One region of the Candidatus Sarcina troglodytae genome, then DNA from elsewhere that is predicted to be linked to it. Evidence: a T-box and tRNA genes for the amino acid it is inferred to sense, from the RefSeq annotation. Region 1 holds a T-box; the other holds one or more tRNA genes.
What was found. The T-box of region 1 lies ahead of argS (arginine--tRNA ligase). A T-box ahead of a tRNA ligase gene usually reads a tRNA of that ligase, here a tRNA-Arg.

Region 1 (4,184 bases):
CCATACCAGCACTTTTAATAGCATTTAGCATTAAAGAATATGCTCGTGCAAGAGTTGCTGATATGTTAGGAGATAAGACCCCAAGATTACAAGGACGCTTGACATTAGATCCTTTTGCGCATATAGATATAATGGGGCTTATTTTTATGTTATTTCTTAGTTTTGGATGGAGTAAGGCTGTAGAAATAAATAGAAATGCTTTTAAAAATCCAAGACGTGATGCACTTAAAGTAAATTTTGCAGCTCTTTTTTCAAATTTATTTGTAGCATTTATTGCTTCATTATTTTATGTATTATTGATTGTATTATTTGGAGAGAGAAGTGATACAATGCAAATAATAAGTTTGGTTTTGTATTACATAATAATGATTAATGTTAATTTGTTTGTATTTAATATACTTCCTCTTCCGGGATTGGATGGATTTAGAATACTTGCAGATTTATTTCCAAGTTTATTTCATAAAATTGCAGGGACTATTTATAGATATTATGTAATTATTTTAATAGCTGTTTTGTTAATAGGTTCAAATTTATTAATATATCCATGTAGCTATATAATAAATGCTTTTATAAATATGTGGGCTATCATACTTTAAAGTTAAATTCATTTTGGTTATGAAAGATAGAAGTTTAGTTTTTCTATCTTTTATTTTTTTATTGTAGAAATGTTATGTGATAAAATCAAATATTTTAACATAATATTTATATTTATGTTAAAATATGTTAAAATATTATAAAAAGTAAAAAGGAGAATATTATGAGAGGAAAAAATAGAGTAGTTATTTTACTTTTTATTTCTATGGTAATCTTTATGATTAATATATTTGTAGAATATAATAAAAAAAATAATGTGATTGAAGCTTTAAATATAGATAATAAGAAAACTGTAAATGTAGTAGCTGTTGGAAATATATTAGTACATTATGATCAAATAATATCTGCATATAATAATGAAAGTTATGATTATGAATTTGATGAGAATTTTAAGTATATAAAAAAATATATTGAAGAAGCGGATTTGGCTTATTGTACAATAGAAGGATCTTTTGGAGGTAAGGAACTTGGTTACTCTGGGTATCCAAGATTTAATACTCCTGAAGCTATGTTAAATGCTTTAAAAAATACTGGATTTGATATAATAAATGCTGCAAATGATAATATTTTAGATTCATTAAATGTTGGATATTTTAATACTATAGAGAATTTAAAGAAATCAAACTTAAAATATACTGGTATAAGGCAAAAAAAAGATGATAAGACGTATGTGATAGAGAAAATAAAAGGAATAAAGATTGGATTTACGTCTTATACTTTTAGTGATTGTTTTGAAGGTAATGATGAGGATATTTTGGAGTTAATAAATAGCTATAGTTATGATGATTTAGATAATGATCTTTTAAAAATAGAAAAAGAGATAGAGGATATGAAAAATGACGGGGCAAAATTTATAGTTGTTGGAATGCATTGGGGAGATGAATATAGTACAGAGATAAATGAGAAACAAAAATATATTGCGCAAAAATTAAATTCTTATGATGTAGATGTAATTTTAGGTTCACACCCAAATGTTATAGAACCTATAGAAACTATAATTAGTAATGAAAATGGAAATTCTACTTTGGTGGTTTATTCGATGGGAAATTTTATTTCTAATCAGAGAAAAGAAACCATGGGAAATAAGTTATGCGAAGATAGTATTATTTTGAATTTAGAGTTACAAAAAAAGTTTAATGGGGATGTAAATTTAGTATCTTTTAATTATATACCAACTTGGACATTAAAGTATAAAACTGAAGATGGAGATAGCAAGTATTATATATTAGATAGTAATAATGTACTAGGTTATAAAAATAAAGAAGAAATTCCACAGAGTATATTAGATTCTTTAGAAGATTCAGTACAATCAATTAAAAGTATATTAAATGATTAGCTTGTTTCAAAAAATGTGTTTTTATATGTCTTGACAATATTCATAAACAATATATAATAAAACATATGTTAAATTTAAAATATAAATAAAATCATTGAAGAGGAGAGTAGTGTATTTTCATTTTCAAAGCGAGTGGGAGTATGGTGTAAGTTCCAAAAAATAAAATAGATGAAAAGAACCTTAGAGATGCTGCCAGAATCTTTGTATTTAAAGTAGTAGGGTATGATGCCGCAAAAGTTAATGCGTTAAAATAAAAAGTGGGTTTAAAGCCAATTAGAGTGGTACCGCGGAATACATCCGTCTCTTGAGTTTAAGAGACGGATTTTTTATTTTATTAATAAATTATTTTGGAGGAAAATAAGTATGGATTACAAAAAAATAGTAGCTACAAGATTAAAAGAAAATATCGATTTAGATTTAGACAAAATAGAAAGTCTTATAGAAATACCACCTAAAAGTGATATGGGTGATTTTGCATTTCCTTGTTTTCAATTAGCTAAGGTTATGAAAAAAGCCCCTAACATGATAGCTAAAGATATAGCGGATGTTATAAATAAGGATGGATTTGAAAAAGTTGAAAGTTTAGGACCTTATATTAACTTTTTTATGGATAAGGTTAAATTTAGTGAAAGTATAGTAAATGAAATATTGTCTGAAAAAGATTCTTATGGTTCTTCAAAAATTGGGGATGGAAAAAGATATTTAGTTGAATACTCTTCACCAAACATTGCAAAGCCATTTCATGTTGGGCATCTTTTTACAACAGCTATAGGAAATGCGTTATATAAAATGCTAAAATTTGAAGGTTATGATACTGTAAGAATAAACCATTTAGGTGATTGGGGTACTCAGTTTGGTAAACTTATTTCAGCATATAAAAGATGGGGAAATGAAGAGGCAATAGAAAAAAGCCCTATAACAGAACTTTTAAGAATATATGTAAAATTCCATGATGAGGCTGAAAAAAATCCTAGTTTAGAAGATGAAGGAAGGATGTATTTTAAAAAGCTAGAAGATGGAGATAACGAAGCAGTTGAGCTTTGGAAAAGATTTAAGGATTTATCATTAAAAGAATTTAATAATATATATAGCATATTAGGTGTTGATTTTGACTCATGGGCAGGGGAAAGTTTCTATAATGACAAGATGGATATAGTTGTTAAAGAACTTGAAGAGAAAAATGTGTTGACAGATAGTAATGGAGCGAAAGTTGTTATGCTTGATGAATACAACATGCCACCTTGTATAGTTGTAAAATCAGATGGAGCATCAATATATGCAACAAGAGATTTAGCTGCTGCAATGTATAGAAAAAAACATTACAACTTTGATAAATGTATTTATGTAGTTGGAAAAGATCAAATTTTACACTTTAAACAAGTGTTTAAGACATTAGAACTTGCAGGACATACTTGGGCGAAGGATTGTGTTCATATACCTTTTGGTCTTGTAAAATTTGCGGATAGAAAGCTTTCAACTAGAAAAGGAAATGTAGTTTTACTTGAAGAGTTATTAAAGGAAGCAGTTGCTAAAACTTTAGAAACAATAAATGTTAAAAATCCAGAACTTAAAGAAAAAGAGATTGTGGCTAAGGAAATTGGTATAGGTGCAGTTTTATTTACGTATTTAAAAAATTCAAGAGAAAAGGATATTGTATTTGATTGGGATGAGATGTTAAGCTTTGAAGGAGAAACAGGTCCATATGTTCAATATTCTTATGCAAGGGCAAAAAGTATATTAAGAAAATCAGAAGGAATAAATGGGGATGCTGATTTTTCTAAATTAACTTCTAAAGAGGAGTTTGAACTTACAAAAGTTTTAGAAGGATTTAATAAAGCAATACTTCTTGCTATAGATAGATTAGAGCCGTCTGTTGTAACAAGATATACAATAGAAGTAGCAAAAGCGTTTAATAAGTTCTATAATGCTCATAGTGTATTAAATTTAGAAGATACTGGTTTAAAAGTAGCAAGATTAAAGCTTATAGAAGCAACAGCTCAAGTTATAAAGAATTCTTTAAACTTAATAGGAATAAATGTTGTAGAGGAAATGTAATTAAAAACCACCTAATTTTTAGGTGGTTTTTTTTCTTGATTTTTATATTTAGAACATTTAGTTGAACAATTTGAACAATTGCATTTTCCATTAGATGAATTTTTAAAATTTTTATATAGTATATATAAAACTAAACTAAAGATTAAAATAGTTATTAAAATCTCCATAAAATTTTCCTCTAGATTATATAAAAAAAGAT
Region 2 (4,184 bases), 550 kb from region 1:
TAGAAGGATTATCTGAAATTCCTTTAATTTCTATGGATTTTAAACTTAAAAAAGAATTTGAAAACTTTAAGTATTATGGTTATGGTCCAGAAGAAAATTATATCGACAGAAAAGAAGGTGCAAGACTTAATGTATTTGAAAGCACAGCAAGAGAAAATATGTCAAGATATTTAATACCTCAAGAATGTGGAAATAGGACAAATGTGAGATGGGTAAAAGTAACTAATAAAGATGGAGAGGGATTAACATTTAAATATAAAGATACTCCATTTGAATTAAGTGTGCTTCCATATAGCGCATATGAAATTGAAAATGCAATGCATATATATGAGTTACCATATGTAAATTATACGTGGGTTCGTATAATTGGAAAACAAATGGGTGTTGGTGGAGATGATAGTTGGGGAGCTCCGGTTCATAATGAATATCTAATTCCATCAAATGAGGATATAGAGTATACATTTACTATTTCAAAAATATAAAAAAGATTTAATTTAGTTTGTTTAAACAGTTATTGATTTTAGGTAAATATGAGATATTTTTAGAGTTAAAATATTTTTCATTTTTATTTAAAATCAATACTGTTATTTTAAAGTAGAGAGTTAAAATTTTAATCATTTAATTAGATGCAGATAAGGTGTAAGAATGAAAGTTAATTTATTTTTATACTTGCAAATACTATAGTTATTTGATAAAATATAAATAAGATGCAGATGTGGCGGAATTGGCAGACGCACTAGACTTAGGATCTAGCGCCTTTGGCGTGGGGGTTCGACTCCCTTCATCTGCACCAATTTTAAATTAATATGCGGAAGTGACTCAATGGTAGAGTGTCACCTTGCCAAGGTGAAAGTTGCGGGTTCGAGTCCCGTCTTCCGCTCCAATTTATAAGAGTAGTTTTATAACTACTTTTTTATTTTTTAATAAAAAAATTTTAACAATTAAAGTGTTAATGATTATAAATGTGAAAACAATTCTTCAATTAATAAATCTTCTATATATTCTTTAGAATATTTTTTTCTACCCATAAGTTCAAATATTATATCCTTAGACATATAACCTTCTTTATATAATTTCAAATTCTTACTAAGTTTTTTCAATTGGTTTTTTTTAATATGAGTTAGTTCGTATATTTCATCTAGTGAGTAAAATTCTTTTTTTAGAGTTGATTCTAGGGCTATTTGCATTTCTAATTTATAGTTTAAATCTACAAATTTATTTTTGTGAGGTCCATTTTTACCCCTATGATGGTTTGGACATAAATATTTATAATTTAATTTAAAGTCTAACCCACCTTCGCTTCTATGAACTATATGATGGATATCACCATCTTTTTTGCATATTTCACAAGAATAACTCAAATAATCACCTCTAAATAAATATAAAAAATAAATATATATATAAACTATCATAAAGAATAAACTGAATCAATAAATTATTATAATTAATAGAAATAATTAAAGGTGTTTTTATTAAGTTTATGGAAGTAAATAGTGATTTTATTATATATAGGGGGAGAGTTTGTGAAAAATTATAATTCTATATCTTATTGGGAGCCTTTTATACGAAAGAATAAAACTTTAAGAGAACGGGTGTTTAGATATGACTATATAACAGATAAAACTATATATCTCCATTATACTATTTTCACTAAAAAATCTGGGGTAGAAAGTGGATGGGTGCCTGCTCCAAATATAGATGCTTTTTTGGGATATGTACAGTATTGCTTTTTGCCACAAGCTTATTATATGTGGATTTATGGAAGAGAAAAAACTATTACTAAAATTCCGATAGCAACAGTAGATTCTATACTTAATGATGCGGTGATAAAGAATAAAGTTACAGATGATGAAAGAAAATATATAGAAGACGATATAAAGGAAATTAAAAATTTATGGAGATTTAAAAATGAAGATTGTCATAGAAAAATTATAAGTTTTTGTAGTAAATTTAACTCTAATTGGATAGGTGATGCTAATTCGTTTTTATATATGAAAGCATTTTTTAGTTCTAAGGAATTAGGTGAATTTGTTATAAAAACGATTTCTCAGACGAATTATACGAAATGTTTTAAACAAGAAACGTCTATGACTAGAGATGAATGGTTAAATTTTTGTGAGCAGGCAAGTAAGGATAGGCAAAAAGGAGAACAGTTAAAGCAATATTTATTCAAAGAACTAAAGGAAATAATTTAATATTTATCATGTTGTATATATAAAATAAAAATAATAAAATGTATTGACAAGATAAATTACATGTTATATAATTTATCTTGTCGTTGAAAAACGTACAAGCAAAAACGTGTATCTTTAGCTCAGCTGGATAGAGCAACGCCCTTCTAAGGCGTGGGCCTGGGGTTCGAATCCCTAAAGGTACACCATTTTGGGATATCGCCAAGCGGTAAGGCAACGGACTTTGACTCCGTTACTCGTAGGTTCGAATCCTGCTATCCCAGCCATGCGGGTGTAGTTCAATGGTAGAATGTCAGCCTTCCAAGCTGAACACCCGGGTTCGATTCCCGGTACCCGCTCCATTAAAATTAAAAACAGTTTTGTGCATTATTAGCTCAGTTGGTAGAGCACCTGACTCTTAATCAGGGTGTCCAGGGTTCGATCCCCTGATGATGCACCATATGCGGGTGTAGTTCAATGGTAGAATGTCAGCCTTCCAAGCTGAACACCTGAGTTCGATTCTCAGTACCCGCTCCATTAAAAATTAAAAACAGTTTTGTGCATTATTAGCTCAGTTGGTAGAGCACCTGACTCTTAATCAGGGTGTCCAGGGTTCGATCCCCTGATGATGCACCATATGCGGGTGTAGTTCAATGGTAGAATGTCAGCCTTCCAAGCTGAACACCTGAGTTCGATTCTCAGTACCCGCTCCAAATAAAGAACAGTTTGATAAGCTATTATCAAACTGTTTTTGTTATATAAAAATGAAAATATGTAAGAAAGGATTGTCTAAAATAAGGCTAGAGTAAAAAATATGAATTATATAAAAAGAATTGCAGCCATACATGATATGTCCTGTTTTGGGAAAGCATCATTAACTACAATAATACCTATTTTATCTGTTATGGGAAATGAAGTTTGTCCTATGCCAACGGCTATTTTATCTACACATACAGGTGGGTTTGGCAAACCGGCTTTTGTTGATTTGAGTGATTTTATGCAAGAGGCTAAAAAACATTGGGAAGGTTTAGAAATAAATTTTCAATGTATTTATAGTGGGTATTTAGGAAACTCTAATCAAGTTAATTTTGTAATTGATTTTATAAGAAGTTTTAAAAAAAATGATACACTTGTAGTTGTTGATCCTGTTATGGGGGATAATGGGAAACTTTATATTGGAATAGATACTAAGATGGTAGAAAGTATGAAAAAGCTTATAGCATTTTCTGATATTATAACACCTAATATAACAGAGGCTTGTTTTTTACTTGGAAAAGAATATAAAGAGTTTTTCACAAATGAAGAAGTTGAAGAATATGCTATAGAACTTAGTAAGTTAGGGATAAAAAAAGTTATCATAACTAGTGTAGTAAATGAGTATAATAAGGAGTATATAAATACTATAGCTTATGATAAAGAAGAAAGGAAGATTATTAAAATAAAAAACAAAAGGATAAATGCTTCTTACTCTGGAACTGGGGATGCATTTACTTCGATTGTAATAGGCTCAATGATGCAAAACAAATCTTTTGAGGAATCTGTAAAAAAAGCTTGTGATTTTCTACAAAAAGTAATTAAAAATAGTTCTAAACTTGATTATCCTAAAAATCAAGGGATAATTTTAGAAAAATTTTTAAAGGATATTTAGAAAAAAATTTAATAAAATGTAGAAAATATATATAAATTTATGATTGACAAATTTTATAATAGATGTTAATATAAATAAAAATCGAATAATTCTTATCAAGAGAGGCGGAGGGACTGGCCCTGTGAAGCCCAGCAACCAATATTATTAATTTGCTTTTAATAAGTGTATTTAGGCTTTTATTAGTAATATTAAAATATAGTGGTGCTAATTCCTGCAGATTTAACTGAGAGATAAGTGATAAACACGTATATGTAGCTTCTGTCTAAATCGGCAGAAGTTTTTTTATTTTATAAATGCTATTATAAGGTTTGAAACTTTATTAACTTAGGTTTACTGCTTTTAAGATTATTTGGTTTAATTATTTT

Region 2: it encodes a tRNA-Arg, which carries the amino acid that the T-box ahead of argS (arginine--tRNA ligase) is inferred to sense. The anticodon was not compared.

What each region holds. Positions count from the first base shown of each region.
Region 1 is NZ_CP051754.1:1,473,852-1,478,035, reverse strand. Features, by position in the region: gene HH195_RS06620 (site-2 protease family protein) at 1-596, shown strand, start outside; gene HH195_RS06615 (CapA family protein) at 758-1,930, shown strand; T-box leader at 2,016-2,238, shown strand; gene argS (arginine--tRNA ligase) at 2,294-3,985, shown strand; gene HH195_RS06605 (FeoB-associated Cys-rich membrane protein) at 3,997-4,152, opposite strand; gene feoB (ferrous iron transport protein B) at 4,169-4,184, opposite strand, start outside.
Region 2 is NZ_CP051754.1:2,024,596-2,028,779, reverse strand. Features, by position in the region: gene lacZ (beta-galactosidase, LacZ type) at 1-482, shown strand, start outside; tRNA gene HH195_RS09410 (tRNA-Leu) at 710-793, shown strand; tRNA gene HH195_RS09405 (tRNA-Gly) at 809-883, shown strand; gene HH195_RS09400 (HNH endonuclease signature motif containing protein) at 957-1,361, opposite strand; gene HH195_RS09395 (hypothetical protein) at 1,524-2,195, shown strand; tRNA gene HH195_RS09390 (tRNA-Arg) at 2,304-2,380, shown strand; tRNA gene HH195_RS09385 (tRNA-Gln) at 2,384-2,458, shown strand; tRNA gene HH195_RS09380 (tRNA-Gly) at 2,460-2,533, shown strand; tRNA gene HH195_RS09375 (tRNA-Lys) at 2,556-2,631, shown strand; tRNA gene HH195_RS09370 (tRNA-Gly) at 2,635-2,708, shown strand; tRNA gene HH195_RS09365 (tRNA-Lys) at 2,732-2,807, shown strand; tRNA gene HH195_RS09360 (tRNA-Gly) at 2,811-2,884, shown strand; gene HH195_RS09355 (pyridoxamine kinase) at 2,986-3,819, shown strand; SAM riboswitch class I at 3,909-4,056, shown strand.